One region of the Bacillus sp. GB_SG_008 genome, then DNA from elsewhere that is predicted to be linked to it. Evidence: riboswitches for the same ligand, from Rfam matches in the RefSeq annotation. Region 1 holds a riboswitch; the other holds the start of a gene.

The links. A riboswitch is a leader RNA that binds a small molecule or an ion and turns the genes downstream of it on or off. The one in region 1 is predicted to bind FMN.
Region 2: linked by a shared signal. The riboswitch ahead of ACTDJC_RS09095 (ECF transporter S component) and the one ahead of ribD (bifunctional diaminohydroxyphosphoribosylaminopyrimidine deaminase/5-amino-6-(5-phosphoribosylamino)uracil reductase RibD) in region 1 are both predicted to bind FMN.

What each region holds. Positions count from the first base shown of each region.
Region 1 covers NZ_JBPZSK010000001.1:626,246-642,565, reverse strand. Annotated here, with positions in the region: gene ACTDJC_RS03260 (LacI family DNA-binding transcriptional regulator) at 1-43, opposite strand, end outside; gene ACTDJC_RS03255 (cation:proton antiporter) at 159-1,325, opposite strand; gene ACTDJC_RS03250 (GNAT family N-acetyltransferase) at 1,506-1,997, opposite strand; gene ACTDJC_RS03245 (alpha/beta hydrolase) at 2,076-2,999, shown strand; gene ACTDJC_RS03240 (DUF4352 domain-containing protein) at 3,085-3,546, opposite strand; gene ACTDJC_RS03235 (DUF2552 family protein) at 3,883-4,125, opposite strand; gene ACTDJC_RS03230 (CDGSH iron-sulfur domain-containing protein) at 4,269-4,472, shown strand; gene crcB (fluoride efflux transporter CrcB) at 4,506-4,859, opposite strand; gene crcB (fluoride efflux transporter CrcB) at 4,856-5,263, opposite strand; FMN riboswitch at 5,430-5,573, shown strand; gene ribD (bifunctional diaminohydroxyphosphoribosylaminopyrimidine deaminase/5-amino-6-(5-phosphoribosylamino)uracil reductase RibD) at 5,875-6,987, shown strand; gene ribE (riboflavin synthase) at 6,968-7,612, shown strand; gene ACTDJC_RS03205 (bifunctional 3,4-dihydroxy-2-butanone-4-phosphate synthase/GTP cyclohydrolase II) at 7,626-8,819, shown strand; gene ribH (6,7-dimethyl-8-ribityllumazine synthase) at 8,842-9,303, shown strand; gene ACTDJC_RS03195 (hypothetical protein) at 9,498-9,779, opposite strand; gene bioB (biotin synthase BioB) at 10,049-11,047, opposite strand; gene bioC (malonyl-ACP O-methyltransferase BioC) at 11,001-11,858, opposite strand; gene ACTDJC_RS03180 (alpha/beta fold hydrolase) at 11,824-12,573, opposite strand; gene bioF (8-amino-7-oxononanoate synthase) at 12,570-13,757, opposite strand; gene bioD (dethiobiotin synthase) at 13,723-14,451, opposite strand; gene bioA (adenosylmethionine--8-amino-7-oxononanoate transaminase) at 14,451-15,875, opposite strand; gene ACTDJC_RS03160 (hypothetical protein) at 15,955-16,320, opposite strand, start outside.
Region 2 covers NZ_JBPZSK010000003.1:258,552-274,871, reverse strand. Annotated here, with positions in the region: gene ACTDJC_RS09155 (D-alanyl-D-alanine carboxypeptidase family protein) at 79-1,200, shown strand; gene ACTDJC_RS09150 (nucleoside recognition domain-containing protein) at 1,193-1,789, shown strand; gene spmB (spore maturation protein SpmB) at 1,786-2,316, shown strand; gene rluB (23S rRNA pseudouridine(2605) synthase RluB) at 2,607-3,335, shown strand; gene resA (thiol-disulfide oxidoreductase ResA) at 3,456-3,977, shown strand; gene resB (cytochrome c biogenesis protein ResB) at 4,130-5,752, shown strand; gene ccsB (c-type cytochrome biogenesis protein CcsB) at 5,767-6,924, shown strand; gene resD (DNA-binding response regulator ResD) at 7,579-8,295, shown strand; gene ACTDJC_RS09115 (ATP-binding protein) at 8,328-10,058, shown strand; gene ACTDJC_RS09110 (cob(I)yrinic acid a,c-diamide adenosyltransferase) at 10,177-10,758, shown strand; gene ACTDJC_RS09105 (peptidoglycan DD-metalloendopeptidase family protein) at 10,845-11,459, shown strand; gene ACTDJC_RS09100 (hypothetical protein) at 11,492-12,175, opposite strand; FMN riboswitch at 12,539-12,675, shown strand; gene ACTDJC_RS09095 (ECF transporter S component) at 12,842-13,420, shown strand; gene ACTDJC_RS09090 (ferredoxin) at 13,724-13,972, opposite strand; gene ACTDJC_RS09085 (helix-turn-helix domain-containing protein) at 14,206-15,267, shown strand; gene ACTDJC_RS09080 (RecQ family ATP-dependent DNA helicase) at 15,257-16,320, shown strand, end outside.

The sequences.
Region 1 (16,320 bases):
CTGAAACTCCTGCCAACTTTGCAACATCGCGTATCGTTGCCACATCTTCACCCCTTAACATGGAAATAGTTTACAACCTCACCGTAAAACAAAATAAAGCCTACGTCAAGGTTATTGTTATATATTTCTGAAAATTGTTACATAAAAAAAAGAAGTGCTTACATTGCACTTCTTTCCTCTTTCAATTGCTTGTCTTTTATCGCAAATGTTTTCTTTAACATCGGCGGTGTAATCATCGTTGTCAAAATAACAACAATAACAATCGCTGTAAAGTAATCTTGCGCTAATAATCCTGAAGCCAAACCTTGTCCTGCAATAATCAAGGCTACTTCGCCACGTGAAACCATTCCAGATCCAATGATTGTAGAAGACTGTAAATCAAAACCTGTCATACGTGCTCCAAGACCGCAACCAATCAATTTCGTTAACACAGCAATTACTGTTAAAATGGCAATAAACCAAACTTTATCTCCAAGTCCTGCAAACGTAATATTCATCCCAATACTTACAAAGAAAATAGGAACAAACATTGCATAGGCAATTGGTTCAACTTTCTTCTCAACTTCATGTTTATAATCTGTTTGGGAGATAGCAATCCCTGCCGCAAACGCTCCGATAATTCCCGCTATTCCTAGTAATTCTCCAAAATAAGCGAAGGAGAAACAAATAATAAGGGCTGCGCTAATAATAGATTCTGACACACGAAGCGGAGAAAGCCAGCGCATAATCATTGGAACACCTTTCCATCCGATTAGGATAATTGCTGCAAAGAAGACAACCTTTTTCAAAATAATCATTGTTAGATTCACATCACCTGCACCTAAGAAACTCATGGCAAAAGCAAGCAAAATAACAACAAGGATATCATCAAACACAGCTGCGCCAAGCATTGTTGTACTTTCGCGCGTTTTCATTTTCCCTAAATCCCGAAGCGTTTGCACAGAGATACTAACGCTAGTTGCACAAAGAAGTAAGCCTAAAAAAACTGCATTTGCTTGCTCCATTCCCATAATCAGACCGGCAACATAGCCACCTAGAAACGGCATAATAATTCCACCCACTGCTACTGCTAAAGAAGAATTGCGATTTTCATTTAGTTCCTTTAAATCCGTTTCTAAACCAGCCATAAACATGAGGAGAATAACCCCGACTTCACTTAATTGCTTCAGTAAATCTGTATTATCAATTAATCCCAATACTGCTGGACCAATCACAATACCAACAATAAGTTTTCCAAGTACAGACGGTTGCCCTAGCCTGACACTTAAGTCACCCGCAAGCTTTGTACTTAGCAAAATTACTGCTAATTGAAAGAAAAATATCATCTCATCTCTCCTTTTCTCATCCTAATCATTAGAATCATTATAATTATATATGATGTATACTAGTCTGTGAAATTATCAAATTAGCACATTCATGTAATTATCACATTCATTTTCTCCTAATAAATTCCTATAATAAAAAAACTTCCTATTTATAAAATAAGAGCATATATTTTAGCTTATCTAACTTTTAATTTGACATATTTTTTTTTCAAACTCAATTTCATGTAAGATTGGAATTCCCTCATAGCCAATAATCGGAATTTCTCGTTTCAACTTACGAGCTTCTTGTACAGCATCTATGTATAGATTTGTCATAGTAAATCCTCGTTTCTGGTAAAATCGCATCGCATTTACATTATCATTTGTCGTGATAAGCCAAATTTTTTCACAAAATTGTTTCTTTGCCGCATCTATTACACACTCTACAAGCTGTGTACCAATCCCTCTTTTTTCTTTGAAACTATCAAGTGATACAATTTCACAATTTTTATCAATGATATAATATGTGATAATTCCTATTATTTCGTTATTTTCCACTACAAGAAACCCTGGTAATCGATCTAATTGATGGATATGTCCTCTTGAAACCATTACAGTACTGCCCCAATTTTCTTGCATAAATTGACCAATTTCTTCTCGCATCTCTGCTGTTATATTTTGAATTCTCATCATACTCACTTCTCTCACCTTTACAGATTGTTATGATACAATATAATTGTATCATATGTATTGTAGCTTGGAGGATGGAGTATGAAAGCGTTTTGGACAGCATTACTAACGATATTGGGTACTCTTATTGGGATTGGCATTTTCTTCACAAATGCAGTCATGTATTTAAAGAAAAAAACAGAAGAAGAAATTTTAGAACGTGAAACAAAACAGCATTTTCGCTTGGAGGATTTTGAAGCTCTACAGAAAGAAGAAGTATACCTCTCTTCGCAATTTGGTTATAACATTCATGGCTACTATATTCCTGTTAACAATTCAAATAAGTTCATGATTTTTTGCCACGGCGTCACCGTCAATAAAATGAATTCTATAAAGTATGCAAATTTATTTTTAAACAGAGGATTCAACGTGTTTATTTATGATCATCGCCGCCACGGTCAAACAGGAGGCAAAACAACAAGTTACGGCTATTACGAAAAACACGATCTAAAGACGGTAGTGGATTGGCTCAAACAACGATTCGGTTCAAATATTACACTTGGTATTCATGGTGAATCCATGGGAGCAGCAACGTTATTACAATATGCAGGCATGGTTGAGGACGGAGCTGATTTTTACATTGCTGACTGTCCATTCTCTGATTTTTACGAACAGCTTCATTATCGTTTAAAGGCTGAGTTTCATTTACCAAAATGGCCTCTTTTACCACTCGCTAATGCCTTTTTAAAAGTGCGTGATGGTTATACAATTCAGGAAGTTTCTCCTATTGATTGTGTGAAAAACATTAAAAATCCTGTATTGTTCATCCACAGTAAAGACGATGAATACATTTTATGCCAAATGACACAAGCATTGCATGAAGCAAAAGAAGGCGCAAAAGAACTCTTTATTGCAGAAAAAGGCGCTCACGCTTGTTCTTATGCAGAAAATAAAGAAGCATATGAAACAGCAATTGATCAATTTTTAACAACATACGTAAACGAAACAAAAAACAGGCTTGCATAAGCCTGTTTTTTACTTCGCTACTTTTGGGCAGTGAGAGCTTTCCATCAGTGAAGAATAAAAACCTCCCACTGATGGAAATTTCAATTTATTTTAACGAAAGAACAATCGGTTCATCTTTAGCAAAATCAGGAGCAAACAACAATTCAGATTCCACCTCTTCTTTAGGCATTTCAAATATAATGCTCGTTTGCAATGAATCGTATGATTTTAGCCTTCTATCATGCAATATACTTGGATTCCTTTTCGTTTGAACGGCCCCGTATATTTTTCCAGTCGTTGAAATAACATTAAACTGCGCAGGTTTAACAACAATACTTTTGTTTCTATTGTTTTCTAAAGAAAAGTTTATAACAAGAAGCGTGTGGTTTTGTTTCGCAGTCCACACATCATAATGCGCTACACGGCTTATATTTTTAATATCAAATTCGATTTGATCGGCGGATAAAACCCCTTTGACACTTGATTTATTAACCTGTTCCTCTCTATTACACCCGGCAATACAAAAACACATGATGATACTTATTATACTCAATCGTTTCCGCAACAACTTCCACCTTCTTTTGCTGTTTCTATCGATTGTATGATGTACACATTGTACGTTTTTATACATATGGAATACAGTGAAACTTCCATCAGTAGGGGCTTCATCCCCCACTGATGGTTAGTTGAACCAATCGGGCTTTTACGGGCAGTTATCCCCCACCTATCTTCTTCGCTCTTCTCTGAATCTTGAGGTGAAGGTATTACTGCCCGTTAATGCGGGATAAAACCTGTGAAATTATACAAAAAGGCTAATTCATCCCTTAATGAATTAGCCTTTTTCCTATCTCAACCAACAACAGAAGTCTTATTATATCAAGTACCTACTAATAGCAAGATTATGTTACGCCAATACGTCTGTAACTTGATCCATATTTTCAGAAATCCATTTTACCGCTTCATCAAGCGATGGGAATTCTGTTGTTTGAAATGTTACTTCATCTTGTAATAACCATACATCCTTCACTTCTTGCTGCACACCAGCAATCGACCAATGAAGTAAGCTGTATGGATGATTATTGTTTAAAAATGATACCCACGTTCGCTCTTTTGCAATGTTTTGTAATGTACGTAATTGTTTGTTCATGTTTATGTTCACCTTAATATTTTTTCAGTATATCACTTATTATATCATTTCTATTTTCTCACAAAAAGCATTGTTTCTAAACATTGTCAAGTAATTCTAGTAAGTATATGATAGACATAAGCGTTTGGTAAGGAGGTGTAACAATGGAAAAAGTACAAATTAAAGTAAATAATAATGGTTCGTTCCGTATTACAGGGGATGTGGAACTAATCGATGGTGAAGGGAATGTATTTCCAGCTAAACCGGCATTTTCTCTATGCCGTTGTGGATTATCCCAGAATATGCCGTATTGCGATGGTTCACATAAAGGAAAATTTGAATCTGTTGTACGTGCACCGAAAGAATAAAAAACACGCGCACAAGAAAATGTGCGCGTATTTTTACATGTTCCCAATATAAAATCCAACAAAAGCACTGCCAATACCTATTGCATAACTCATAACAAAATATAGTAATGCCTTTTTCCCTTCTCGTGTATGTATAAGTTGTACCATTTCTAGCTGATATGTTGAAAACGTCGTAAATGCTCCCATAAATCCTGTACCACATAACAATATCCACATTTTAGCTACTTCAGCACCCTTTAACATACCAAGTAAAAATGAGCCGATTATATTTATAAAAAATGTTCCATATGGAAAAGCATTTCCGTACTTTTCTTTCGCTACAGTACTAATAAAAAAACGTGTAATTGCACCGAAAAAGCCCCCGATACTGACAAGTAGAATACTCATATGTTTCCTTCTTCCCTCAACCTGCGTTCATACAGCATATTCCCAGCATAAAATCCACTAAAAGCTAAAAGTAATCCCCCTATCATACTTGCGCCCACATATAAAAATGCCATTGTGAATGCTTCATGCTGTAGTAGCTTCAGTGTTTCCACACTAAACGTTGAAAATGTTGTAAACGCACCAATTATTCCTGTACCAACAGCACTTATCATAAGCGGTGAAACTTGTTTCATCCGAAAAATAGACATCGTTAAAAATGCTAATAAAAAGCTACCACTCATATTGGCTAACCATGTTGCTAATGGAAAACCAGCAGAAGATGTTGGTTCAAGCAATTGGCCTACTCCATAGCGAGCCAAAGCTCCAATAATACCGCCTATTCCTACAGCAATATATTTTTTCATACTCTCACCTCGTTTTAAACACGATATAAAATCTTTTCTACACTAGTATAGCAAATTAATCCCGCCGCTAATGCAGCTTTAGCTCCTCTTTTATTTTCATGCAATTCTTCACATTCAAATATTTTTTATAGCCTTTTTTCTTTTTTGTGCTATAATGTGAGCAAACAGCATCCTTCGGGGTCGGGTGAAATTCCCAACCGGCGGTGATGAAGTTCACACTTCTAAGTCCGTGACCCGTTTTCAAGTTGAAAACGGTGGATCTAGTGAGAATCTAGAACCGACAGTATAGTCTGGATGGGAGAAGGATATGTTTTCTAGTACGTATAATAGGATACAACGTTTATTTCAGCATGTGCATTTGTATTGTTTATTTTTAAACATACACTTGTTTTCTTTCGTATACCATTTGGTTCTCTGCTGAAATAACGGGATAACACTAGCATGTGAAAAAATCGATATTTGCTAGGCTTCTTTTCTACGCAAACATATCAATTATTGCTAGGTTTCTTAAGCATACTCTCGTATCCTTCTTATATTTCTAGAAACATCGTCTCTCTCACCCCGAGGATTATGTCCTTGGGGTTTTTTGATTTTTTAAGAGAGGTGAGTTTATGACAGATCAAGAATATATGGCACTTGCTTTGCAATTAGCAAAAAATACAGCTGGTCAAACAAGTCCTAATCCAATGGTCGGTGCTGTTGTTGTAAAAGATGGAAATATCATTGGAGTAGGAGCTCATTTACGAGCAGGAACTGAACACGCTGAAGTTCACGCTCTACACATGGCGGGTGAAAATGCCCATGGTGCAACAGTATATGTAACGTTAGAACCATGCAGTCATCATGGAAGAACCCCCCCTTGCTGTGATTTACTTATAAAAAAGAACGTAAGCCGAGTAGTCATTGCAGTGCTCGATAGTAATCCGCTTGTTTCAGGTCAAGGTGTCAAGCGTTTACAAGAGGCTGGAATTGACGTAACAATTGGTGTACTCGAAAAGGAAGCAACAGAATTAAATCGTTACTTTTTTCACTACATGAAAACAAAGCGTCCATTTGTAACCTTAAAAACAGCAATGAGTCTAGATGGAAAAATCGCTACTCGTACAGGAGAAAGTAAATGGATTACAGGTGAAGCATCGCGGGCTGATGTACATCGTTATCGTCATACACACGATGCCATTCTCGTTGGTGTAAATACAATCATTGCTGATAATCCGTATTTAACAACGCGCCTTGTAAATGGCGGAAAAAATCCGATTCGCATCGTACTTGATACACATTTACGAACTCCACTTTCATCCCATGTGATTACAGATGGAGAGGTGCCCACATGGATTGTTGTTGGAAATAGCGTTTCAAAAGAAAAAATTGCAAAATTTCAATCTGATATGGTATCCGTATTGCAAATGAAGACAAGTAACATTGAAGTAAACGAAATGCTTGATCTTCTTGGAGAAAAAAATATTCTTTCTCTCTTTGTCGAAGGCGGACAAACTATTCATGCGAGTTTCTTAGAAGCGAAATGCTTTCAGGAACTGATTACGTATATTAGTCCAAAACTAATTGGCGGTAAAGATGCTCCAACATGGTTTGGCGGAAATGGTTTCACAAAACTGCAAGATGCACTTACCTTGCACATTCAATCGATGGAACAAATCGGCGATGACATAAAAGTCGTTGCCACACCAAGAAAAGAGGTGCCTTATGTTCACAGGAATTGTTGAGGAACTTGGAACAATTGCTAACATGCAACAAACCGGCGAAGCAATGCAACTTACAATTTCCGCACAAACTATTTTGTCGGATGTAAACTTAGGCGATAGCATTGCTGTAAACGGGATATGTTTAACTGTCACTTCTTTTACAGCACACTCTTTCACCGTTGATGTTATGCCGGAGACGATGCGAGCAACTTCACTGCAAACTCTTAGCCGCGGTTCAGAGGTAAATTTAGAGCGCGCTATGAGTGCAAACGGTCGCTTTGGTGGACATTTCGTTACAGGACATATTGACGGTATTGGAACAATTGTTAATAAAAAACGAAGCTATAATGCCGTATATTACAAAATACAATTACCAAATGAACTACTTCGTTATTGTTTACAAAAAGGATCCGTTGCCATCGATGGTACGAGTCTTACGATTTTTGGTGTTGATGACTCTTCCATTACAATCTCTCTCATTCCACATACGTTAAGTCAGTCAGTAATCGGAAAGAAAACTGTCGGCGATATCGTGAATATTGAATGCGATATGATTGGAAAATATATTGAACGTTTTATTACGCAGGCAGCACCTAAAAAAAGCTCACTTACAGAAAGCTTTTTACAAGACAATGGATTCCTATAAGGGAGGAAATGAAATGTTTCATCGTATTGAAGAAGCGTTAGAAGATTTAAAGCAAGGAAAAGTTGTCATCGTATGTGATGATGAACATAGAGAAAACGAAGGGGATTTTATTGCCTTAGGTGAGTACATTACACCGGAAACAATCAATTTCATGATTACACACGGGCGCGGTCTTGTATGTGTTCCGATTACAGAAGAATATGCCGATCATTTGGAACTAAAGCCAATGGTTTCAAATAATACAGATTCTCACGGCACTGCCTTTACAGTTAGCATCGATCACATTTCAACAACAACTGGTATTAGTGCTCATGAACGTGCGACAACTGTACGTGAGCTACTAAACCCAAAGGCGAAAGCAAGTGATTTCAAACGCCCTGGACATATTTTTCCTTTAATTGCAAAAGCAGGTGGTGTTCTCCGCCGCGCTGGGCATACAGAGGCTGCTGTAGATTTAGCAAAATTATGCGGTGCAGAACCAGCAGGCGTCATTTGTGAAATTATAAATGAAGACGGTACCATGGCACGAGTACCTGATTTATTAGAAATCGCAAAGCAATTTAATCTCAAAATGATTACAATTGAGGACTTAATTGCATATCGCCGTCATCATGAAACGTTAGTACAGCGCGAAGTGGAAATTACTTTACCAACGGAATTTGGTACATTCCAAGCAATTGGCTACTCCAATTCTCTTGACGATAAAGAACATATTGCTCTTATAAAAGGTGATATTTCCACAGGTGAACCAACTCTTGTACGCGTCCATTCTGAATGTTTAACTGGCGATGTATTTGGGTCTTGCCGCTGCGACTGCGGTCCACAGCTTCATGCCGCTCTCGCTCAAATTGAACGAGAAGGAAAAGGGGTTCTTCTATACATGCGTCAAGAAGGACGCGGCATTGGACTGCTTAATAAATTACGAGCATATAAGCTGCAAGAAGAAGGTTACGATACTGTAGAAGCAAATGAAAAGCTTGGCTTTGCAGCTGATCTTCGCGATTATGGTATTGGTGCACAAATTTTAAAAGATTTAGGATTACAACAACTTCGTCTCTTAACAAATAACCCACGTAAAATTGCAGGCTTACAAGGTTATGATCTAGAAGTTGTCGAACGCGTATCGTTGCAAATGCCGGCAAAAGAAGAAAATAAGGCATATTTACAAACCAAATCAACAAAATTAGGTCATTTATTAAATTTATAATAGATTAAGGGAGAGATACATTATGGTATTCGAAGGTCATTTAGTTGGTACAGGATTAAAAGTAGGGATTGTCGTTGGTCGTTTTAACGAATTTATTACAAGCAAGCTATTAGGCGGTGCATTAGACGGTTTAAAGCGTCACGGAGTAGAAGAAAATAACATTGATGTCGCTTGGGTTCCTGGTGCATTTGAAATTCCATTAATCGCGAAGAAAATGGCAAACAGCGGAAAATACGATGCAGTTATTACACTTGGAACAGTAATCCGCGGTGCAACAACGCATTATGATTATGTTTGTAATGAAGTTGCAAAAGGTGTGGCTTCTCTTTCATTACAAACAGAAATCCCTGTTATCTTCGGCGTATTAACAACAGAAACAATTGAACAGGCAATTGAACGTGCTGGGACAAAAGCTGGAAATAAAGGCTGGGAATCTGCTGTTGCAGCCATTGAAATGGCAAACCTATCTCGCCAATGGGCATAAAGTGAAACTTCCTTTTGTGAGGTGCTTTTCCTCACAAGAGGTTAGTTGAACTAATCGAGCTCTTATGGCTGGCTAGATTTTCTTCCTGCTCTTACTTCTTACCAGCCGTTTGAGCGGGATAAAGTGAAACTTCCTCCTGTGAGGTGCTTTTCCTCACAAGAGGTTAGTTGAACCAATCGGGCTCTTATGGCTGGTTAGGTTTCGAGCAAACAACCAAAAGAGGCTTCGGCCTCTTTTTGCTTTCTCATTTTTTCTCTTCTCTGTTCCTCTTGCGCAATATGAAGCTCTCTGCCCACTTCTTTTAAATCTTTTCCTTCTGTTTCAATTCCAAAATACTCAGCTTGATGCCGAAAATGCTGCTCAATTCTCGCTTGCATATCTTTCTGTTCAGGATTTTCAATTGCTTTCACTGGGTCTGCACTAATTGCTTTTAACAAAATAAGAAAGCTCATAATTGCTAATATATATTTATGCATACAAATCTCTCCAAACCGTTGTTGATATCTCTCTTACTATGTACAATTGCGGAGCGGGAAATTCGGCTGCATATCATGTTCATCGCCTTACAAGTTGAATGGCCACAGGGGTTATATACGTTTTATTACATTTTATTTACAAAAAAGAAAGCTCCTATATCAAGAGCTTTCTTCCCTAATCTTTATTGATTTCTCGCAACTAAAATCCATGTAACTTTATCCCGCTATTCGCGGGCAGTAAGACCCCCACTGATGAAAGCTTCACTTTATTACAACGCACATTCCTCAATTTCAAATCCTAAATCTTCAATCATTCCCCAGTCTGCTGTTGGCTCTTGGCCATCTGTCGTTAAATAATCACCAACAAAGATTGAGTTTGCAGCAAATAAACCAAGTGGTTGAACAGAGCGTAAATTAATTTCACGTCCGCCAGAAATCCGAATTTCTTTTGACGGATTCACAAAGCGCATCATTGCTAATACTTTTAAGCACTCTACTGGTGTTAATTCTTTTTGCCCTTCTAACGGTGTTCCATTTACAGCAACAAGGAAATTACATGGGATAGAATCCGCATCTATGCGTTTTAATTCAAATGCAATTTCTACACGTTGCTCCTTCGTTTCTCCCATTCCGAAAATAGCACCCGAACATGGTGATATACCCGCATGCTTCGCTTTTTCAACTGTATCAACACGATCGTCGTACGTATGAGTTGAGCAAATACTTTCATAATTATCTACATGCGTATTTAAATTATGATTGTAACGATGCACACCAGCTTCTGCAAGACGCTGCGCTTGATCTTCATTTAAAAATCCTAAACAACAGCAAATCTTCAAATCAGTCGTATCACGGATTTCTTTTACCGCTCCAATGACATGCTCTACTTCTTTATTAGTTGGACGGCGGCCGGAAGCAACAATACAATATGTACCTGCCTTGCGTCGAATCGCTTCATGTGCACCTTCTACAATCTTCTCTTGCGTTAACCAAGCATACTTATCAATGGGAGCCTCTGATACGATTGATTGGGAACAATACCCACAGTCCTCCGGGCATAGACCAGATTTCGTATTAATAATCATATTTAGTTTTACTTTTTTTCCAAAATAATGATGACGAATCACGTATGCAGCATTCATAATCTCTAAAATTTCTGTATCATCTGCTTGTAGAATATTGAATGCTTCTTCTTTCGTTACAGCTCTTCCTTGCACGACCTCAGATGCGATTTGTTTCCAATTTGTTTTCGTTTGTACATGTTTCATTTATTCTCTTCCCCTCTTTTTTCATATAAGAAAATAAAGCATGATATGTTGCTGCAATTCTTCCATCTTCCATAAAATCTTGTTCATATATGCGAAGCATATTGCGAAAGATAGAAGGACTTTGGCAATAGGATCCTTCATTACTGTTCGTAGCCCCAACTTTACGAATGGATTGTAAAAATTCACGAACTGTAGTAAAAGTTTCTATGTAACATGTTTCAGCAACATGTATATCCCCTGTTATTCTTTTACATAATTCTTGCAACTGTAGTCCTGTTAAAAAAGTTTGACCAACAGTTGTTGCATCAGCTATTGCACACGTTGTTTTTGCACGCTGAAATGATGTATGAAGCTCATGAAATGTTTTATTTCCAAACGTCGAAAATAGTAGCACACCATCTTCATGTAAATGATTATATAAATTCGCTAACGTAGCCGATAAATCGTTTAGCCATTGAAACGTTGCATTGGATATCATCACATCATATTGTTCATAAAGTTTAATATGTTCAATGTCTTCACATCGAAATGTAACAGACTCCATATTGCACTGCGTTTTTGCTTTTGCAATCATACTTTCTGCAAAATCCACAGCTGTAATCGTCGCATTTGGAAAAGATGTCGCTAGTTTCTCTGTTACATAACCTGTGCCGCATCCAAGCTCTAAAATACGGATTTGCGCCGCTGCATCGTAATGTTCTTTCATATAAACAAGCAGCTGGCTTGCCATCTTTTTTTGTACATTTGCATATTGATCATAAGATACAGCAGCTTGATTAAATCGTTTTTGTAACAACGGCTTGTTGATCATTTTGTTGTATCTCCTTTACAAACTGTAGAATTTCTTTAGCACATCGTTCTGCATGTGTAAAACAAAGTGCATGTCCAGCTTCCTCTATAATCGTTAGCGATGCATTTGTTTTTTCGCGTATATACTGCGCCGCAGAAGGAGGACAAATGGCATCAGCTTTTCCATGAAGAAGTAATAACGGAACATCTATTTGCTGCAGCTGTTCTCTGGCATCTGTTTTTATTAAGTAATCAAGTCCACATTGCAAAGAGTCAATCGAATCACCTTGAAACTCCTCGGCCATTTTTAGAAATGCCTGCTCCTCTCCCATTTCCTGCTCCGTCTTTGAAAACATGCTTACATAAAATTTTTTCAACGTAGCATCTTTTTGTTTGAGAAGACTTCGTTTCAGTCTTTCGACAAAAGACCCTTTCCATCCATGTACATAATCAGAGTCCATTGTAAATTTCGCTGTTCCTCCTAATAAAACGATCCCTTTCGTTTGCAATGAATTATAAACTTGAAGGGTTGCCAATGCACCAAGTGACCAGCCAATTAAAATCACTTCTTTATCTTTAGCTACCTCTATGATTCGTCGTTCAAAATCCTGTTGCTCTTCAACATTCCGCCAATGAACAACGTGTACTGGAAAATCATGTACATATGGAAGAAACGACTCCCAAATTTGTTCCTCCATGCCCCATCCAGGAATAAGCACAAGGCTAAATTGCTTCATGAAATCACCCCTTCCTCCTTTCCAATTTGTACAATCTGCTGGGCTGCCCACTGTAAATCATCATTCGCATGCTGTGCTGTTACAGCAAACCGAATGCGTGAACTATGCTGTGGAACGGTAGGGGGACGAATGGCAATTGCCGCTATTCCTGCCTCTTGCAATTTCATACTAAAACGAAGCACTGCTTCATTAGAACCCACAATAACAGGAACAATATGCGTGGTGCTTTCTCCAATCTGAAAACCAGCTTCTTGCAGAGTGGTGCGGAAATATTGGCCATTTTCTATTAACCTTTGACAATACACTTCATTTTTGCTTACAATTTCAATTGCTTCCCCAATTGCTCCAAGCATTCCTGGAGGTAAAGCAGTTGTAAAAATTAAACTGCGCATAGTATTAATCATATAATCAATACAAACAGCTCGTCCGGTAATGTAAGCACCATAACAACCTAGCGCTTTACTAAACGTACCCATATGAATATCTACACACTTTGCCAATTCTGGATGCTTATGAGCAAGGCCTGCTCCATTCTTGCCGTAAACTCCGCCAGCATGCGCCTCATCAACCATAAGAAGCGCTCCGTACTTTTCTTTCAGCATTACTAGATCCTCTAGATGAGCCCTATCTCCATCCATGCTAAAAATAGTATCTGTGACGATCAGCTTTCGTTTTTCTGCTGGAGCAGATTTCAGCAATCTCTCTAAATGTTCCATATCATTATGACGATAGCGCTTATGCTCTGCACCGCTTAATACGATGCCATCTACGATACTTGCATGATTGAGCTTATCGCTAAACACAATGTCATGCCGGCCTACAAGTGAAGAAATCGCTCCAACATTTGCTGTGTAGCCGCTATTCACAATTAGTGCTTTTTCAGTTTCTTTCCATGCGCATATACGTTGTTCAATTTCTTCATATAACGGATAGTTACCTACAACCAAACGGGATGCTGTTGCTCCTGTCCCATACCTTTTTGTTGCTTCCATTGCAGCTTCTTTTAACCGTCCATCTCCAGCTAATCCTAAGTAATTATTTGAGGCTAGATTTAGCAGCCTCTTTCCATTTCGAACGAGCCACGTTTTTTCTGCATGTTCCGTCACGAATAATGTTCGGTGCTGTGATGTTTCTGTAAGACTCGTTAATTTAGACTGAAAATGTGCTTCCCACGCTGGATTCATGACGCAAAAACTCCTCTAATTTTGAGATAGCAATGCTCTCTTCTGCTGCTTGTAATAGTTCATTTCGTGTAAATCCTTCACGAAGCGCTGGTAATAATCCAATAACCGGTACGTCACTTAACTCTTCAATCATTTTTTTATTTTCTAGCACTCTCTCTTTTTCATATTGTTGGCACCCAGAAAAAATGACACCTGCGACTGATAGTCCTTGTGCTTTTGCATAAGAAATAGTTAAAACAGTATGATTCACTGTACCAAGTGTTGGACGTGCTACAATAAGTAACGGTAATTGTAACTGTTTCGCAAAATCGACAACGAGAGCATCTTCTGTGTAAGGAACTACAAGCCCACCAGCCCCTTCCACAAACAAAGAATCAAATTGTTTTGATAATTCTTTGTAATGCTTTGTAATATCTGATAATAGTACTTGTCTTCCTGCTCGTTTCATAGCTAAACGCGGTGCAAGCGGTTCTTCAACTGAATAAGGACAAATCTCTTCGCATGATGTCATCACACTTGCCGCTGCTTTCAAGCGGGCAGCATCACCTTCTGGATGAGAGGAAAGATGACCGCTTTGCAGTGGTTTATACACACCGATATTATGACCGCGCTGACGAAGTACACCTGCTAATGCACCTGTTACAACCGTTTTGCCTACTTCAGTATCAGTTGCTGTCACAAAGAAACCTCTCATCAGTATCCCTCCGTTACTTCTTGAATTGCTTGATGTAAAATCGTAATCATATCATCAAGTTCTTCTATTGTAGAAGCGAGCGGCGGCATAAATACAACAACATTTCCTAATGGACGAAGAATCATACCTAAATCACGTGCTCTTCTACAAACCTTCACACCCATTTGTTCCCGCCAAGAATACCCTTCTTTCGTTTCTTTGTTTTCTACGAGCTCAAGACCAATCATAAAACCACGCTGACGGATATCTCCCACATGTTTAAATTCATGAAAAACTTCTAACCGTTTTGCAATATATTCCGCTTTATGAGCAACAGCTTCTATAAGGTTTGTAGTTTCAAATAATTTCAAATTCGCAAGTGCTACTGCACAACCTAGTGGATTCCCTGTATAACTATGACCATGGAAAAATGTTTTTTGCTCCTCATAGTCACCTAAAAAAGCATTATAAATTTCATCGGTTGTTACTGTAATTGCAACTGGTAAATATCCTCCTGTTAACCCTTTTCCAGCCGTTAAAATATCCGGAGTAACGCCCTCATGTTCACATGCAAACATTTTACCTGTTCTGCCAAATCCTGTGGCTACTTCATCTGTAATAAGAAGAACATTGTAAGCTGTACAAAGTTCTCGCAATCCTTTTAAATAGCCCTCTGGCATTGTAATAATGCCGCTCGCTCCTTGTACAAGAGGCTCTACAATAACAGCTGCTACTTCTTCGTGATTTTGTCGCAACATCTCTTCCATTTCTTCTAAATGTTTTTTCACAATAACTTGGTGATTTTCCCCATAAGGAGAACGATATGTATACGGATATGGTACTTTTAACGTATCAAATAGAAGCGTACTATACACTTGGTGAAACATATCAATAGCTCCAACAGATACCGCTCCAATTGTGTCACCATGATACGCTTCTTTCATCGTAATAAACCTTTTCTTTTCAGGTTTTCCTTTATGCTGCCAATATTGAAATGCCATTTTAATTGCAATCTCAACCGATGTGGCACCGGAGTCAGAATAAAAAACTTTCTTCAGTCCATTTGGTACAATTTCAATAATTTTTTCGGCTAACAAAATACTTGGCACATTCGCAATACCTAGCAATGTAGAGTGCGCTATTTTATTTAGTTGCTCACGAATAGCATCATCCAGCTCTTGTACATGGTGGCCGTGAACATTAAGCCAAATGGATGATACACCGTCCCAATATCCTTTTCCATTCACATCGTATAATTTTCTTCCTTCTCCTCTTTCAATAATGACTGGATCATCCTCCAAGAAATCTTTCATTTGGGTAAATGGATGCCACACATAGTCTTTATTTTTTTGAGCTAGTTCCTCATATGTAAAAGTTTGATCAGTACTTCTTACAGTCACGATTGTCACCTCTAATGTTAACTTATTTTTATTTAAGGTTAACATTATAAAACAAACACTGTCAATTCTTTTTCAATGCAATAATATTCTTAAAAAAGAACGACTTATCCTATGATAAGTCGTCCTATTTACCGTGCTGAATTTTACCAATCTCCTGAATCAATTGTTCATCTGTTTTGCCTTCTATTTCAATTCCCAGCTCTTTTGCATGCTCTCGAAGAAGCTCTTGTCGCTTTTCATAACGCACTGCATCTATTTCTTTTTGGATCTGTTCTTTTGTTTTTCCTTCTGTAGAAACTCCTAATTTATTGGCTGTTTTCTGTATTTTCTCTTCTTCACCTACGTTCTTTTCTTCTTTATTTTGTTGTACCGTTTCTTGTGGTTTTTCAGCACTTGTCTTTATTAAATTAGGAGATGCCGCAAACGCTGTATAAACTCCAGCACCGCCGACGACTGTGAACACCATAGAAACAATTATAATTTTCATCTT
Region 2 (16,320 bases), on a different contig from region 1:
CTCTACCTCAACTTCCATTCATATTTTAAAGGTCCAAGCATACACTTGTACAAAAAGTGCCGAAAAGGACGTGAATATATGCGAGGAAGATGGATTGTGATAGCACTTATTATGATATGTGTAAGTATGTTACCCAATGATACATATGCACAAATGAATAATGTTAGTGCTCGTAATGCCGTGTTGATGGAGCAGCATTCGGGGCGTGTACTATATGGAAAGTTAGAGCATGAATCCGAAAAAATTGCAAGTATTACAAAAATTATGACCGCGCTTTTGGCAGCTGAATCAGGGAAAATGAAAGAAAAGGTATCAATTAGCAATACGGCTGTTCGTGTGGAAGGATCGGCTATTTATTTAAAGCCAGGGCAGAAAGTAACGTTAGAGGATTTAGTATACGGTTTAATGTTACGTTCTGGAAATGATGCAGCTCAGGCAATTGCAGAATATATTGGTGGAAGTACGGATGGGTTTGTCTATTTAATGAATGAAAAGGCCGCACAAATTGGAATGAAGGATACACATTTTTCTAACCCGCACGGTTTAGATGGGGATGGGACACATTATTCTTCAGCATATGATATGGCACAGTTAACACGGTACGCCATGAACAATGAGACATTTCGTAAAATTTTTGGAACGAAAACGTATCAGTCGCAAGCGTGGGATTATCCATGGAAAAATAAACATAAGCTTGTTACATCTATGTACGAGTATGCAACAGGAGGAAAAACTGGCTTTACGAAAAAGGCAGGACGAACACTTGTAACAACTGCATCAAAAGATGGGCTAGATTTGATTGTTGTAACATTGCAGGCTTCGAGTGATTGGGACGATCATATGTATTTATTTAATGAAGGCTTTAAACAGTATATATCAACTACAGTACTAAAAAAGGGAGTACTTTCTGAAATTCAAGACAAAAAGTATAAAAATCATGTATATACGAAAAATGATTTGTTAGTGCCGCTAACAAAAGAGGAGTTAAAAAAGGTCACATTACAAATTGAATTTGATAAAACAGCCAAGGTAACAGATGGAGAGAAAGTAGGTCGCGCCATTGCTTATCTAAATGGAGAAGAAATTGGGGAGCGTAATTTATTTTATAGTAAACGAAAGCTTATTGTGACAACAGGTTTGTTTTGGAGCGATTTTAAAGAAGTATTTTCACAAATGTTAGGTGTGAAAACAGATGGTTAATCTTGTCTGGGCTGCGATGGCGTTAATTGGTATTGTGTATGCAATGTTTAATGGAACGATGGAAGAAGTGAATAAAGCGGTTTTTGAAGGTTCAAAAAGTGCTGTAACTATTTGTATTGGACTGATTAGTGTTCTTGTTTTTTGGCTTGGTTTAATGAAAATTGCAGAAGAAGCGGGACTATTAAAGAAGCTTGTTGCATTGTGTATGCCTCTTGTAAAAAAATTGTTTCCAGAAGTTCCGAAGGATCATCCAGCGATGGGTTTTATTTTATCCAATATGTGGGCAAACTTTTTCGGTTTAGGAAATGCAGCTACACCACTTGGGATTAAAGCAATGGAACATTTAAAAGAGTTAAATGGGGGAAAAGACTTTGCGAGTCGTTCTATGATAACATTTCTTGCCTTAAATACATCGGCTATCACGCTTATTCCCACTACGGTTATTTCAATTCGGATGACATATCATTCTGCAAACCCTACTGAAATTGTAGGGGTAACCTTTATCGCTCAAGTGCTATCTATGATTGGTGCCATTTGGATTGATCGTTATTTTTACCGAAGAAGAAGTAGAAAGGGGAAGAAAAAATGAGTATCGTCAATATGATTTCTCTATGGGTGATTCCATGCGTGATTGGATTTATTCTATTATATGGGACGGTAAAAAAAGTACCGACATATGAGTCGTTTGTAGAAGGGGGAAAAGAAGGGATTCAAATTGCTGTATCCATTTTACCATTTATGGTTGGTATGCTCGTTTCTATTGCCATTTTTCGAGCTTCAGGAGCGCTAGATGCAATGATTCATGTGATAAAACCAATGCTAGATATGATTCATGTGCCAGCAGAAATTGTTCCGCTTGCACTTATTCGTCCTATTTCTGGATCAGCAGGGTTAAGTATTACAACGGACTTAATTGCCACATACGGACCAGATTCGTTTATTGGGAGACTTGCTTCCACGATGCAGGGAAGTACAGATACGACTTTTTATATTTTAACAGTTTATTTTGGGGCGGTTGGGATTCGGAAAATGGGTGATGCATTAAAAGTTGGTTTATTTGCTGATTTAATTGGTATCGTGTGTTCAATTGTATTTGTTTCACTTATGTTTCAGTAATAATGATTCATTTTTCATTCAAATTGGACTATAATACGAATACAGCCACTATTAAGAATGCGCTTAATAGTGGCTTTTTTATGGATTGTTTTTGACAAAAACGTGAACATTTGCCGTAAGCAAATGGAAGGAAGTGGACCATAATAAAGAAGAGAATCATACCGCACTCCTTTATTAGCTTACAAAGTTGGCAATGTTGTTTATGGTAAGTAATGGGCATTGTCTACTAGGTTAGACAGTTGCCAAGTCCTTCTAATGAAGGTAAGATGAATTTGAGGTGAAGAAACGAAATGGAACGATTACAAAAGGTAATAGCACAAGCAGGTATCGCATCAAGAAGAAAAGCAGAGGAACTTATTCAACAAGGGAAAGTTAAGGTTAACGGAAAAGTCGTGACCGAACTAGGAACGAAAGTGAGTGCGCAAGATAAAGTTGAAGTAAACAACATTCCTCTTGAAAAAGAAACACCTGCTTACTTTTTATTATATAAACCAACTGGTGTTATTTCGAGTGTAACAGATGATAAAGGAAGAAAAGTGGTCACAGATTTCTTTCCAGAAATTCCACAGCGCCTTTTTCCAATTGGTCGATTAGATTATGATACATCTGGTTTAATATTGATGACAAATGACGGAGACTTTGCGAACATTTTAATGCATCCAAAATATAAAGTTGAAAAAACATATGTGGCAAAGGTAAAGGGCCAGTTAACTGGTGAAAAAATCCGTATGTTAGAAAAAGGTGTTATGCTTGAAGAAGGGAAAACAGCGCCTGCGCATGTGAAAATCCTTTCTTGGGATAAACGTAAAGAGGTTGCAATTGTACAATTGACAATTCATGAAGGAAGAAATCGCCAAGTGCGTAGAATGTTTGAAGCAGTTGGATGTAAAGTGATGAAATTAAAGCGTGAGCGTTATGCCTTTTTAGAGTTAGGTAATTTACGCCCAGGAGATGCAAGAGAATTATCTCCTCATGAAGTAAAACAACTTCGTGCTCTTGCTTCAACGAAACCAAGATAGTATTTAGTAACAGGAATAAAAGCTTCTATCAGTAAAGAAATCTTTACTGATAGAAGTGAATACATAGAAAAGTTTAGTATGTGCTAAACTTATTTATTTCGTTAAGAGAGGAGAGACACCGTGAAGAAAAATAGGCTGTTATTTCGTGTAATCATTTTGCTCATATTAGGAGGGGCAGTAGGGTTTACGTTATATCAAAACTTTTTTGTTGATAAGGAGAAAGCGCAAGTTGGAAAGGAAGCGCCAAACTTTGTTGCTACTGATTTAGAAGGTAACAAAATTACGTTAAAAGATTTAAAAGGAAAAGGTGTTTTCTTAAATTTCTGGGGAACATGGTGTGGACCTTGTGAGAAAGAAATGCCATATATGAATGAATTATATCCGAAATATAAAGAAAAAGGTGTCGAAATAGTGGCATTAGATGCAGATGAAACAGAACTTGCTGTGAAAAACTTTGTGAATCAATATGGACTGAAATTTCCAGTAGCGATTGATAAAGGACAAGAAATTTTAAATACATATGATGTAGGACCGTTACCAACAACGTTTTTAATTGATAAGGACGGAAAGATTGTCGAAAAAATTACAGGTACACAATCTAAAGAACAAATGGAAGAATATTTAAAGAAAATTACTCCATAAATGAGAAATGTATAGAAAATATATTTGTACAGGTAGTATTGGTCAATTGAGGTGCTGTTTGTAATTTCAGTACCTAACAATAAAATTCTGATTATTCAGTGAAAGTGTTATGAAACATAGATACATAGAGAAAAGAAACGGCGGTGAGGGATTTGGAACAAATAAAGTGTGTTTGCGGTCATGTAAACCCAATTGGTACAATCTTTTGCGAAGCTTGCGGAAAGCCTTTTGAAGATGAGAAAGATACGAAATTATTAGATATGCGATATGAAGGAAGTGCACGGCGGTCTCTTACACATACAAAAACAGTTGTGGATAAAATTTGGAGTTTTTTCTCTTCCGTAAAAGTTGGAGTATGGCTCATTGTTATTACGCTTATCGCATCTGGAGTGGGGACGATTTTTCCACAAGAAATGTATCTCCCACCAAATGTCACGCCGGGGGAATACTATGAACAGCAGTATGGTTTTCTTGGAAAATTGTATTACCAATTAGGATTTGACAATTTATATAGCTCTTGGTGGTATATGATGTTAATTGCATCTATCGGGATTTCTCTCGTTATATGTAGTTTAGACCGAGTTGTTCCTTTGTATAAAGCGCTGAAAAAACAAGGAGTAACAAGGCATCCGAGTTTTTTAAAGAGGCAGCGATTATACGGAGTAGCACTCGCAACAAAAGAAGAAATTGAATGTGTTAAGGAAAACTTGAAAAAGAGAAAATACAATGTACGAGTGGAAAATGATAACATTCTAGCAGAAAAAGGACGTTTTTCTCGTTGGGGTCCATATGTAAATCATATTGGTCTTATTATTTTCTTATTTGGAACAATGCTGCGTTTTGTCCCTGGTATGTATGTAGATGAATCGCTTTGGCTTCGTGAAGGTGAAATGAAAGAAATCCCAGGAACAGACGGAAAGTATTATTTGAAGAATGAAAAATTCATTAAAGAAGTCTATGATAAAGGAAAAGAAAATGAAGTCTTTGATGATGCGATTGATCGAGTTGGGAATAAGGTAATTCCGAAAAACTATCAAACAAATGCCGTATTATATAAAGCGGTTGGAAAAAATATTGCTGGTCAAAAGCCAAAGCTTGAGAAAGTGGAAGAGTATAACATTCGAGTGAATGAACCTCTTAAATTTGATCATTATGCTCTTTATCAAGTAGATTTTAAAGAGGGCGAATTTAGTAAAATGTCTTTTGCTTTACAAAAGAAAGAAAGTGGCCAAAAATGGGGACCAATTACAGTTGACCTAGCAAATCCAAAAGAAACATACGATTTAGGAAATGGATACTCTCTGCAGTTGTTAAGTTATTTTCCGGATTTTTACTTTGATGAAAGTGGAAAACCGAATACAAAAACGAAGCTACCTAATAATCCAGCGTTTGTTTTTAAAATGTTTACACCCGAAACACCAAAGGGAGAAGTGAGCTTTGTTGGAATTCGACAAAATATAGAGCCAGAAGGAAACAATTTATACAAAATGTCTTTTGCAGGTGTAGAAACGCGTAACGTTACAGCGCTTACTGTACGAAAAGATTTGACACTTTGGATTATAGCTCTGGGAGGCTTTATTTTCATGGTCGGTGTTATTCAAGGTATGTATTGGAATCATCGACGCATTTGGATACAACGTGTTAACAATGAATGGTGGATTGCTGGGCATACAAATAAAAATTGGTATGGTTTGCGAAAAGAGATAGAAAAAGTCTTAGAAGGGACAAGCATTCCACAGCCAAATGATAAAGTCAATGAGAAGAAAATTAGTTAAGGTGGGGAGAGAGTATGGTAGAAATAAGTAGTAATTTCTTATTTGCTGCTTTCGTATTGTATTTAATTGCAACGTTGTTTTTTGGAGGTGCGATTAAAGAAAAAGGGCGGAAGTGGGCAAACATTGGGATAAGTATTACTATTCTAGGTTTTGCTGCGCAATCGGTATACTTTGTTACGAGATGGATTGCATCAGGACATGCACCAGTTAGTAATTTTTTTGAATTTGGGACATTTTTCGGCATGATGATGGTTGGTGCATTTATTATTATGTATTTTATATATAAGACAAGCATCCTTGGTTTATTTGCACTTCCAGTTGCTATTTTACTCATTGCCTATGCAAGTATGTTTCCGAGGGAAATTACACCGCTTATCCCTTCATTAAAAAGTTACTGGCTACAGATTCATGTAACAACAGCAGCTGCTGGCCAAGCTATTTTAGCAATTAGTTTTATTGCGGGGGTTATATATTTACTGAAAAATGTGGATCAGTCAAAAAAAAGTAAGCAAACATTTTGGCTGGAAGCAGTTATTTTTTCGCTTGTTTGTGTAATTGGATTTATAGCAGCGACAACTGCTTTTTCAAGTGTAAAGTATGAAGCGAAATTCCAATGGATTGATAAAAATGAGCAGCAAGCAGAAATGGTGTACAATCTACCTGCTTTAGTAGGACCTCATGAAGGAAAGTTAGTCACAACTGACAAACTTGAGCCTGTTATAGAAACACCTGCTATTATTAATGCGAAAAAATTAAATACAGTGATTTGGTCGATATTTATAGGAACAGGACTGTATATCTTATTAAGATTGATTTTACGTAAACGAGTGGCAGCGGCGATTCAACCAGTAGTACAAAAAGTGGATAGTGATTTGCTTGATGAAATTGGATATCGCTCTGTTGCAATTGGATTCCCAGTCTTTACGTTAGGTGCATTAATCTTTGCGATGATTTGGGCGCAAATTGCATGGACACGTTTTTGGGGATGGGATCCAAAAGAGGTTTGGGCACTCATTACCTGGCTCTTTTATGCAGCCTTTTTACATTTACGCTTGTCTAAAGGGTGGCACGGTGAAAAATCAGCATGGCTTGCAGTAATCGGATTTGCAATTATTATGTTTAACTTTGTTGTGGTAAACTTAGTAATTGCAGGCCTGCATTCATATGCATAACAATAATTGAATTTCAACGAGTCAAGTCGTACGATTCATTATTGCAGGATAAAGTGAAACTTCCATCAGTGGAGAGTTTTTTCATCTCCCACTGATGGAAAGCTCTCACCAATCAGGCTTTTACGGGCAGTTACCCCCCACCTATCTTCTTCGGATTCTTCACAATCTTGAGGTGGAGGGCTTACTGCCCATTAATGCGGGATAAAATAGGAAGGTAACCGTCACTTTCCTATTTTATTTTTGTCAATTTCTTTTCTTTTTTGAGAAAAACATGACAAAGTATAAGAGAATTTTGTAAAATGATGTCGAGGACAAATTATATTGTTCAGGAAACATACATATTTTTGGAAAAACTATGAACAAATTTTATTATTTTTGTGAAACATAATGCAAAGGTGAACTTTCAATCATGAAAGGTTTTGTCTATGAAAATGAGATAAGGGTAAGTTTAGGGCTCTATTCTGTTCTAATTAGTAATTAGGATATCCCCCTCACTAGATTCAGAGGAATAGAAGGCAAGTGGGAGATAACTACTAATATGCACTTGAGTAGTTCAACGAACCCTCAGTGGAAACCAAATTTGAGGAAAGTTTTACTTTATTGGAGAAAGGTAGGTGTGAACCGTTGTGACATTTACATGTACAGCGGGTTGCGATGGAAAATGAATTAAAGATTTTAATTGTAGATGATGAAGATCGTATTCGTCGTTTGTTAAAAATGTATTTAGAGAGAGAGCAGTACATTATTGATGAGGCTGACAACGGTGAGACGGCGTTAGAAAAAGCGTTGCAAAATGATTATGATCTAATTCTTTTAGATATTATGATGCCTGGAAAAGATGGCATTGAAGTGTGTAAAGGTATTCGTGAGAAAAAAGCCACACCGATTATTATGCTAACGGCAAAGGGAGAAGAAGTGAATCGCGTACAAGGATTTGAAGTTGGTACAGATGATTATATTGTAAAACCGTTTAGCCCACGCGAGGTTGTGCTACGTGTAAAAGCTGTTTTACGTCGCTCAGTAACAACGACATTCTTTACGCAAGATACGACAACAAAAGATGTTATTGTATTTCCTCATCTCACAATTGATAATGACGCACATCGTGTTACAGCTGATGGAGAAGAAGTGAATTTAACACCAAAAGAATATGAATTATTACTATTTTTAGCGAAGGCACCTGATAAAGTATTTGACCGAGAGCAGTTATTAAAAGAAGTATGGCAGTATGAATTTTTCGGTGATTTACGCACAGTTGATACACATGTAAAGCGCCTGCGTGAGAAGTTAAGTAAAAAGTCAGCAGATGCAGCGAAAATGATTGTAACTGTATGGGGTGTTGGTTACAAGTTTGAGGTTGTGAACGATTAATGCTTTGGAAAAGTGTAGTAGGGAAATTATGGATGACGATTCTACTCCTTGTTTCCTTCGTGCTTGGTTTTGTTGCCATTTTACTTTCGCAGTTTTTTGATAATTATTATGTAACAATGGGAGAAACAAGGCTTACGAATGTTGCAACGAGTGTTTCTGAATTAATAGAAGAGGGGACGGATGAGCAGACGATAGAACATATCGCATATAAATTCGCTGACCCCCTTTCGCGTATTATTATTGTGAAAGATAATAATGAAATATCTGCTTCTCCGGCACAACAAGGATTGGCAACGCTAACACTAACTGATTTGAAAAATGACAAAGAGTTACAAGCGGTATTTACAGAACGTAAAAAGGTACAAAAAATTAAGACCGTCCCAGATGAAAACAATAAGAAAAATCCTGACAATGATATTATGATTGTCGGTGTTCCGTTAAAGTCGTCAAAAGATGGTGCGGTCTTTGTATATCAATCGTTACAAGTACCAAAACAAGGAATAGAAAAATCGACGGATTTTATCTTTTTATCTGCGGGGATTGCGATTATTTTAACAACGTTCTTTGCCTTTTTCTTATCAACTCGAATTACAGCCCCACTTCGTAAAATGCGCGAAGTAGCTTTTGAAGTAGCACGCGGGAAATTTGATGCGAAGGTACCAGCGGTTTCGCAAGATGAGATTGGTGAACTTGCAACAGCTTTAAATCAAATGGGAAAACAATTGAAGTTTAATATTAATGCGCTGCAACAAGAGAAAGAACAGCTTTCTAGTATTTTAAGTAGTATGGCTGATGGTGTTATTACGTTAAATCAAGAAGGAGAAGTTGTTGTAATTAATCCGCCAGCAGAACGTTTCTTACAAGTATGGTATGAAGAAAAAGAGATAGAGTTAAGTGTGAGTTTGCCATCGGAGCTTGTTGAACTGTTTCATCTCGTTGTAGAAAGTGAACAGCAACAAGTTATAGAAGTTAATTTAGAAAAAGGTAATTATGTTGTACTGATGACACCGCTGTACAATCAGACGAAGATTCGCGGTGCTGTTGCGGTACTTCGTGATATGACGGAAGAACGCCGTCTTGAAAAAATGCGTAAAGATTTTATTGCAAACGTATCGCATGAATTACGTACACCAATGGTTATGCTGCAAGGATATAGTGAAGCAATTTTAGATGACATTGTTCAAACGAAAGAAGAAGTGCATGAATTTGTGCAAATTATCTATGATGAATCTGTACGCTTAGGTCGTCTTGTGAATGAATTGTTAGATTTAGCTCGAATGGAGAGCGGTCACGTAGAATTACATATATCAGAAGTAGATATTGTTCCATTTGTTGAAAAGATTGCACGAAAATTCCAAGGGATAGCAAAGGAAAAAGAAGTGCAGTTAGTAGTTGATTTTCGCACTTCCATAGAGCAGCATTCTTTTGATCCAGATCGTATGGAACAAGTGTTAACAAATTTAATTGATAATGCTTTAAGACATACAAATGCGGGTGGTAGAGTATCGCTTATTATCGATGAGAAAAATAATGGAATTGTATTCGAAGTTGAAGATTCTGGGGTTGGTATTCCAGAGGATGATATTCCATTCTTATTTGAACGTTTTTATAAAGCGGATAAGGCTCGTACACGTGGGAAAACAGGTGGTACAGGGTTAGGACTTGCGATTGCAAAAAATATTGTGCGAGGACATGATGGTAAGATTACAGTGTCGAGTGTAGTAGATAAGGGGACGACATTCTCTGTATATTTGCCAACATAAGTATGATGAAATTATATGCGAATTTTTAAGCTTATCTTTTTGATAAGCTTTTTTTTTGAAAAAGAAAAGGAATGTTAGTATAAGAGAAGAATGAAAAAGAGAAATAAGGAGGGAAAACATGAAGCTATATACAAAAACAGGAGATAAGGGACAAACAAGTCTTATTGGAGGACGCGTAGATAAAGACAATTTGCGTGTAGAGGCATATGGAACAATTGATGAGGCAAATTCGTTTATTGGACATGCGATGACATTGCTAGAGGGGGAATTGTTTCAAGGTATTTATCAAGAACTTGAAAAAATTCAGCATGAGTTGTTTGATTGTGGCGGGGATTTAGCGATTGTGAAGAGAAAAATTCCGTATAAAGTAACAGAAGACATCATTACTTTTCTAGAGGAAAGGATTGATGTATATATACAAGAAGCACCGCCGCTTGAGCGCTTTATTTTACCAGGAGGAAGTCAAGGGGCGGCTATTATTCACATTGCTCGTACTGTTACACGAAGAGCAGAACGTTGTATTGTTGCTTTAAAGAAACAAGATGAGATTAATGAATATGTTTTGCAATACGTAAATCGCTTATCGGATTATTTATTTGCAGTTGCAAGAGTTGTGAATGCTCGTTCTAATGTGAAAGATATAGAATATGAAAGAAGCGCGATTGTATTTCGAGATAAGGAGGAGAAGAAAGAGAAATAGGCTCTTTCTTTTTTTGGTATACTTTTTGCTATAATCAACCAAAATAGAGAAAGTGTGATTGTTATTTAGAAAACGGAGGATTTATAATGAAAGCTTTAAAAATCATTTTGCTTTTCTTTTGTGTTTTTTTTATAGCACAAACAGAAGGTGCTGCTGAAGAAAAGCGGTGGGCATGGCCGGTAGAGGGGAGAATTAGCGATTATTTTGGAACGAGAAATGGAAAACATTTTGGGATTGATATTGCTGCACCGATCGGCACTTCAATAGCAGCTATGCAAGATGGTGTTGTAACAAGATCTTATTTTTCTGATAGTTACGGGCATGTTGTGTTTATTAAACATGAAGATTATGAAGCTGTATATGCTCATATGAATAAACGACTTGTGAGAGAGGGAGATGCAGTTTTAAAAGGGCAAAAAATTGGTCAAGTAGGAAATACAGGACAATCGAATGGTGCTCACTTACATTTAGAAATTCATAAAGGGGCTTGGACGATAGCGAAAACAAATGCAGTAAATCCGCTGCAAATGATTCAAGAAAAGCCTAATACGGTAGCATCTGCTTCTGTATATGTCGTGCAAAAAGGTGATACATTGGTCAGTATTGCTAGGAAGTTCGGTACAACTGTTGAAGAATTAAAAGTGAAAAATTATTTGCAAAAAGATACTATTTATCCGTCACAAAAATTACATATTAATTGAAAAAGAGCTAGGAAGACTAGCTCTTTTACTTGTTACCAAAAAATAAAGATACATGCAAATCCAGCAATTATTAAATAGCTATAATAATAAAACACTTTAGCTCGTGTTTTTTCTTCTGTTCTAAATAAGACAAGAGTAGGTTCAATAAGACCGATAACGAAACAAAGAAGACCGAGCAGCATACAGCCGAGAGACAGCGAATACAAAGCAATTTGAATTTGAGATGGGAGAATCAATTTTAATAAAAATGCAATAAGTACAGTATAGCAAATACTCCCAATATACACGTTCAATGTTGTATTAGATCGATAACCAGGCAGTTTTTTTAAAAATGATCTGGAAACAATTTCTGTTTCTAAGGATGTATAAGTTTGAATGATTTTTTCTGCCTTTTTTCCTTGATGAAAAAGAGAAAGAATCCAATTTCGTTCTCCTTGAAAGACAAAATGAGTTTTTGTTAAATAATGATCAATTTTGACTTTTCTCCAGCTTTTCCATGGATGTCGTTCGCGAAGTTTTAGTTTACTGTCTGAATTTTTATCATATTGATATACACTAATGCCATCTTCATCAAAAGCAACATAATATGTATCTCTTGAAAAGTTACCTGAGTCAAGAGGACAATAGAACAGCAATTCCTTTTTTAAATAAAAGTATTCTTTGCGAAGATTTTTTTTCATAATTTCTCGAATAGGCTGTTTCTTTTCTTTACTCATGACATTTCCTCCATTGTAAGAAAATGCTGTTTTTCTTAACAATATCATATCTTATCACTTTCACGTATAAATGGCTAGAGAATTGTGGACAAAAAAGAACAAACACGAAAATTTGTTCCTTTTTGTCGTATTATTTACTTATTGTTAGAATAGCATGCAATTATGAGGATGTGACTGGATAAAGAAAATTTCCCTCAGTGGAAGTTTTCTTTATCCCCGGCCTATCTTCTTCGCTTTTCTCTGCATCTTGAGGTGGGGGACTGCTAAGTATAGGAAGGTGTTGTACAATGTGAGTGAAAAAGAAGCATTTTCATTCACATTGTTTTAAAATTGTTGTATAATGATGAGGAAAATAGAATATCGGTCTATCTTCGGGGCAGGGTGAAAATCCCGACCGGCGGTGATGAACGTGTATTTTTGTTCTAAGCCCGCGAGCCGTTAAGGCAGGATTTGGTGCGATTCCAAAGCCGACAGTACAGTCTGGATGGGAGAAGATGGAGGTTCGAGCGTTCAAAAAAGATACATGTTTGAACGTCTGTTTGATGTGCCTAAAATTTCTCCCTTTGCGTTTCGGACGCGAAGGGTTTTTTCATGCAGGAATATATTTAGGCATAGCAGAGCCTTTCCACTTTCCATGAGATGATCGATGGAAAAGGAGAGAGAAACATGAAACAACAGAAGAGTGTAGTACAAATGATGAGCGTTGCGATGCTAAGCAGCATTGCGTATTTATTAATGATGCTGGATTTTCCACTTCCAGGGCTGCCACCGTTTTTGCAAATTGATTTTAGTGATGTCCCAGCATTAATTGCAGCCATTACTTTTGGACCAATTTCAGGTGTAATTGTAGAAGGGATAAAAAATGTCCTGTATTATGGTATTCAAGGCGATTTAACGGGCGTACCTGTAGGAGAAGTGGCGAATTTTGTTGCTGGATGTCTCTTTATTCTTCCGGCATCTCTTTTATTCCGTAAACATCGCACAGTAAAAAGTTTAACAACAGGATTAATGTTCGGAACAATTATGATGACAGTAATTATGAGTGTATTAAATTATTTCATCATTTTTCCAGCTTACACTTGGTTCTTAGGTCAACCTGCTATGTCTAACGATGCAATGCGTCAAATAATTGTAGCGGGAATTTTACCTTTTAATATAATTAAAGGAATTATAGTAACAATTATTTTTGTTCCTTTATTTTCTCGATTAAAAGTATGGGTATTTGCGAAAATGAAAAATGCATAATATAGAAGGTTTTGCATCAGTGGAAGTTTTTTCTGCTGATGTTTTTTATCCCGCATTAACAGGCAGTAAGCCCTCCGCTTCAAGATTGTGAGGAACTCGAAGGAGATAGGTAGGGGATGAAAAAAACCACTGATGGAAGTTTCACTTTATCTCGCGTAAGGAGTAGTAAGAGTCTGTTTGATGGGGCTGACCACTAAATTTAGGATGAGTGACTAGTGAAAGTTGTGCTTCATAGAAGAAAATAAAGTGTAAAAAAAATACCCCTCATTATTTGAGGGGTATTTTTTGAAGTCAACAATAAGACTATTCGAATTTTAATGCGTCACCGTCGAATGCTTCCTCTGCCACTTTAATAGAGTCAGTTGGGCAACCTTCGAATGCATCCATCATATCATCGATTAATACATCTGGAATTTCAACGATACCTTGGTTATCGTCAAGTGTTACGAATGCAATGCCTTCATCATCGTAATCATAAATGTCCGGTGCAGCTGCTCCGCAAGCTCCGCATGCAATGCAAGTATCTTTGTCAACAATTGTATATTTTGCCATTTTTGTATACCCCCTAAATAATATGTATATGTATATAAGAACACTGATGAAAAATTATAACCTTATTGTAAAACGGTTTTTGAAACTTTTCAATATAAAATTATAATGATAATTCTTATCAATTGAGTGTGTCAACTAATTTCTATAGTTGTACATAAAATTTTAAAAATATCTAAATAAGATGCATTTTGTTACAATGAAAGTAGAAGTAGACTGAAAGGGTGGAAGAAGCGTTGCAGCTACAATATACCGTACTATACTGTTTGAAACAATTAAAAGGTGAACGAACGGTTTCTTCTATTTATCACCTTTTAAAAGGGAAACGTTCTTCACAAACATTGCAAGATGGGAATATGTTTCATCTTTCCTTTTTGTTTAGTGTATATAAATCTTTAAGACGTCATGATTATGATAAACAGATTGAAGCATTATTAAACAAGCAACTTATTACATGTGTGCATGAAAATACTTACATTTTATCTGAAATGGGAGAGAAACAAGTAAACGAATGGGGAAAATTCTTTTCTTTCCCGAAATATTTACACGGTTTGCAATACGGCGAACTTGGAGAGAGCTTTTGGAAAAGGTTATCCTTAATTGTGCAAACTGTATCTAATTTGCAACAAAAATATGTGAAATTCCTTCCAATTCAGCAAGATACAGAAATCACGATGTGGGTAAAACAATTTATTATGAACTCTCCTGTTTCAAGAGGACAATTAGCGGAACAGTTATATAAAGAAATAAATTCAATATTAATGTATGTTACCTCTCTAGAAGCAACCATTTTCGTATATCGTCTAACAGGATACCATCGTATTGGTTATACAACAGATCAACTTGGAAATATGATGAAGCAAGATGCGTTTCGAGTATATCTTTTATTTTGGGGAACGACTCATTTCATCATTCAACATGTACAAAATCATCAGCAGAATTTTCCGTTATTGGCACAAATTATTGCGTATCCGAATGAAAAAGCAGATTTATTTAGTATATCAACACAAAAAACATATCAACTATGGAAGCAAGGACGAACTATGGAGGAAATTGCTAGGATAAGAAAATTAAAAGTGGCGACAATTGAGGATCATATTGTGGAAATTGCATTGCGTGAAAAAGAATTTCAGGTGGAGCAATTTGTAGAAAAAGAAAAAATGAAACAAATACAGAAAATGATTGAGAAGTTACAAACGCGGAAGCTGCGAGTCTTGAAACAAGCTGCTGGAGAGCATGTTTCCTATTTTGAAATTCGTCTTGTATTAGCGCGAGTAGGGGGATTACATGAAACTTGAAGATATTTTATATCAGTGGTTTGGGTACCGGACATTTCGGCCAGGACAAAAGGAAGTTATTGCAGACTTATTAAATGGAAATTCTGTTGTAGCGATGCTGCCAACTGGAGGGGGGAAATCGCTCTGTTATCAGCTTCCAGGATTTATACAAGATGGAACGGTACTCATTGTTTCACCGCTATTGTCATTAATGGAAGATCAAGTTACACAGTTAAAATACATTGTGAAAAATCAAGTTATTGCTTTTAACAGCTTTCGAACAATGGCAGAGAAAAAAGAAGCTATGCGGCGATTGCATTCCTATAAATTTGTATTCGTGTCTCCTGAAATGCTGCAATCAGATGTGTTGCTAAAAGAATTAAGGAAAATTCATATCTCTTTATTTGTTGTGGACGAAGCACATTGTATTTCTCAATGGGGATATGATTTTCGAACAGATTATAAAAAGCTAGATCAAGTTATTGCATCGATGGGCTATCCTAAGGTTCTTGCTTTAACAGCTACTGCTACGAAAGAAGTATTACAAGATATTATTGAAAGTTTGAATTTGAAAGATGTGAGGCAGCATTTATATTCGATTGATCGCCCTAATATTGCTATGAAAGTAGAATTTGTACAAACCATTCAAGAGAAAAAAGAAGTGCTGTTATCTCATGTGAAATATTTACAAAGTCCTGGCATTATTTATTGTTCGAGTAGAGCTTGGACTGAACGTCTTGCAGCGTATTTAAGAAATGAAGGGATTGAAGATGTTGCGCATTATCATGGTGGAATGGAACATGAAGAACGGATGTTAATTCAGCAACAATTTATGAATGATCAACTCCAGCTCGTTGTGTGTACAAGTGCATTTGGTATGGGAGTAAATAAGCAAAACACACGCTATATTATTCATTTTCATTATCCGACAAATATAGAGTCTTATTTGCAAGAGATTGGACGGGCAGGTAGAGATGGAAAGCCAAGCATTGCCATTTTGTTATGTAGTCCCCTTGATCATGAGTTGCCAATCTCCATTATTGAAGAAGAATTACCAAATGAACAACAAATACG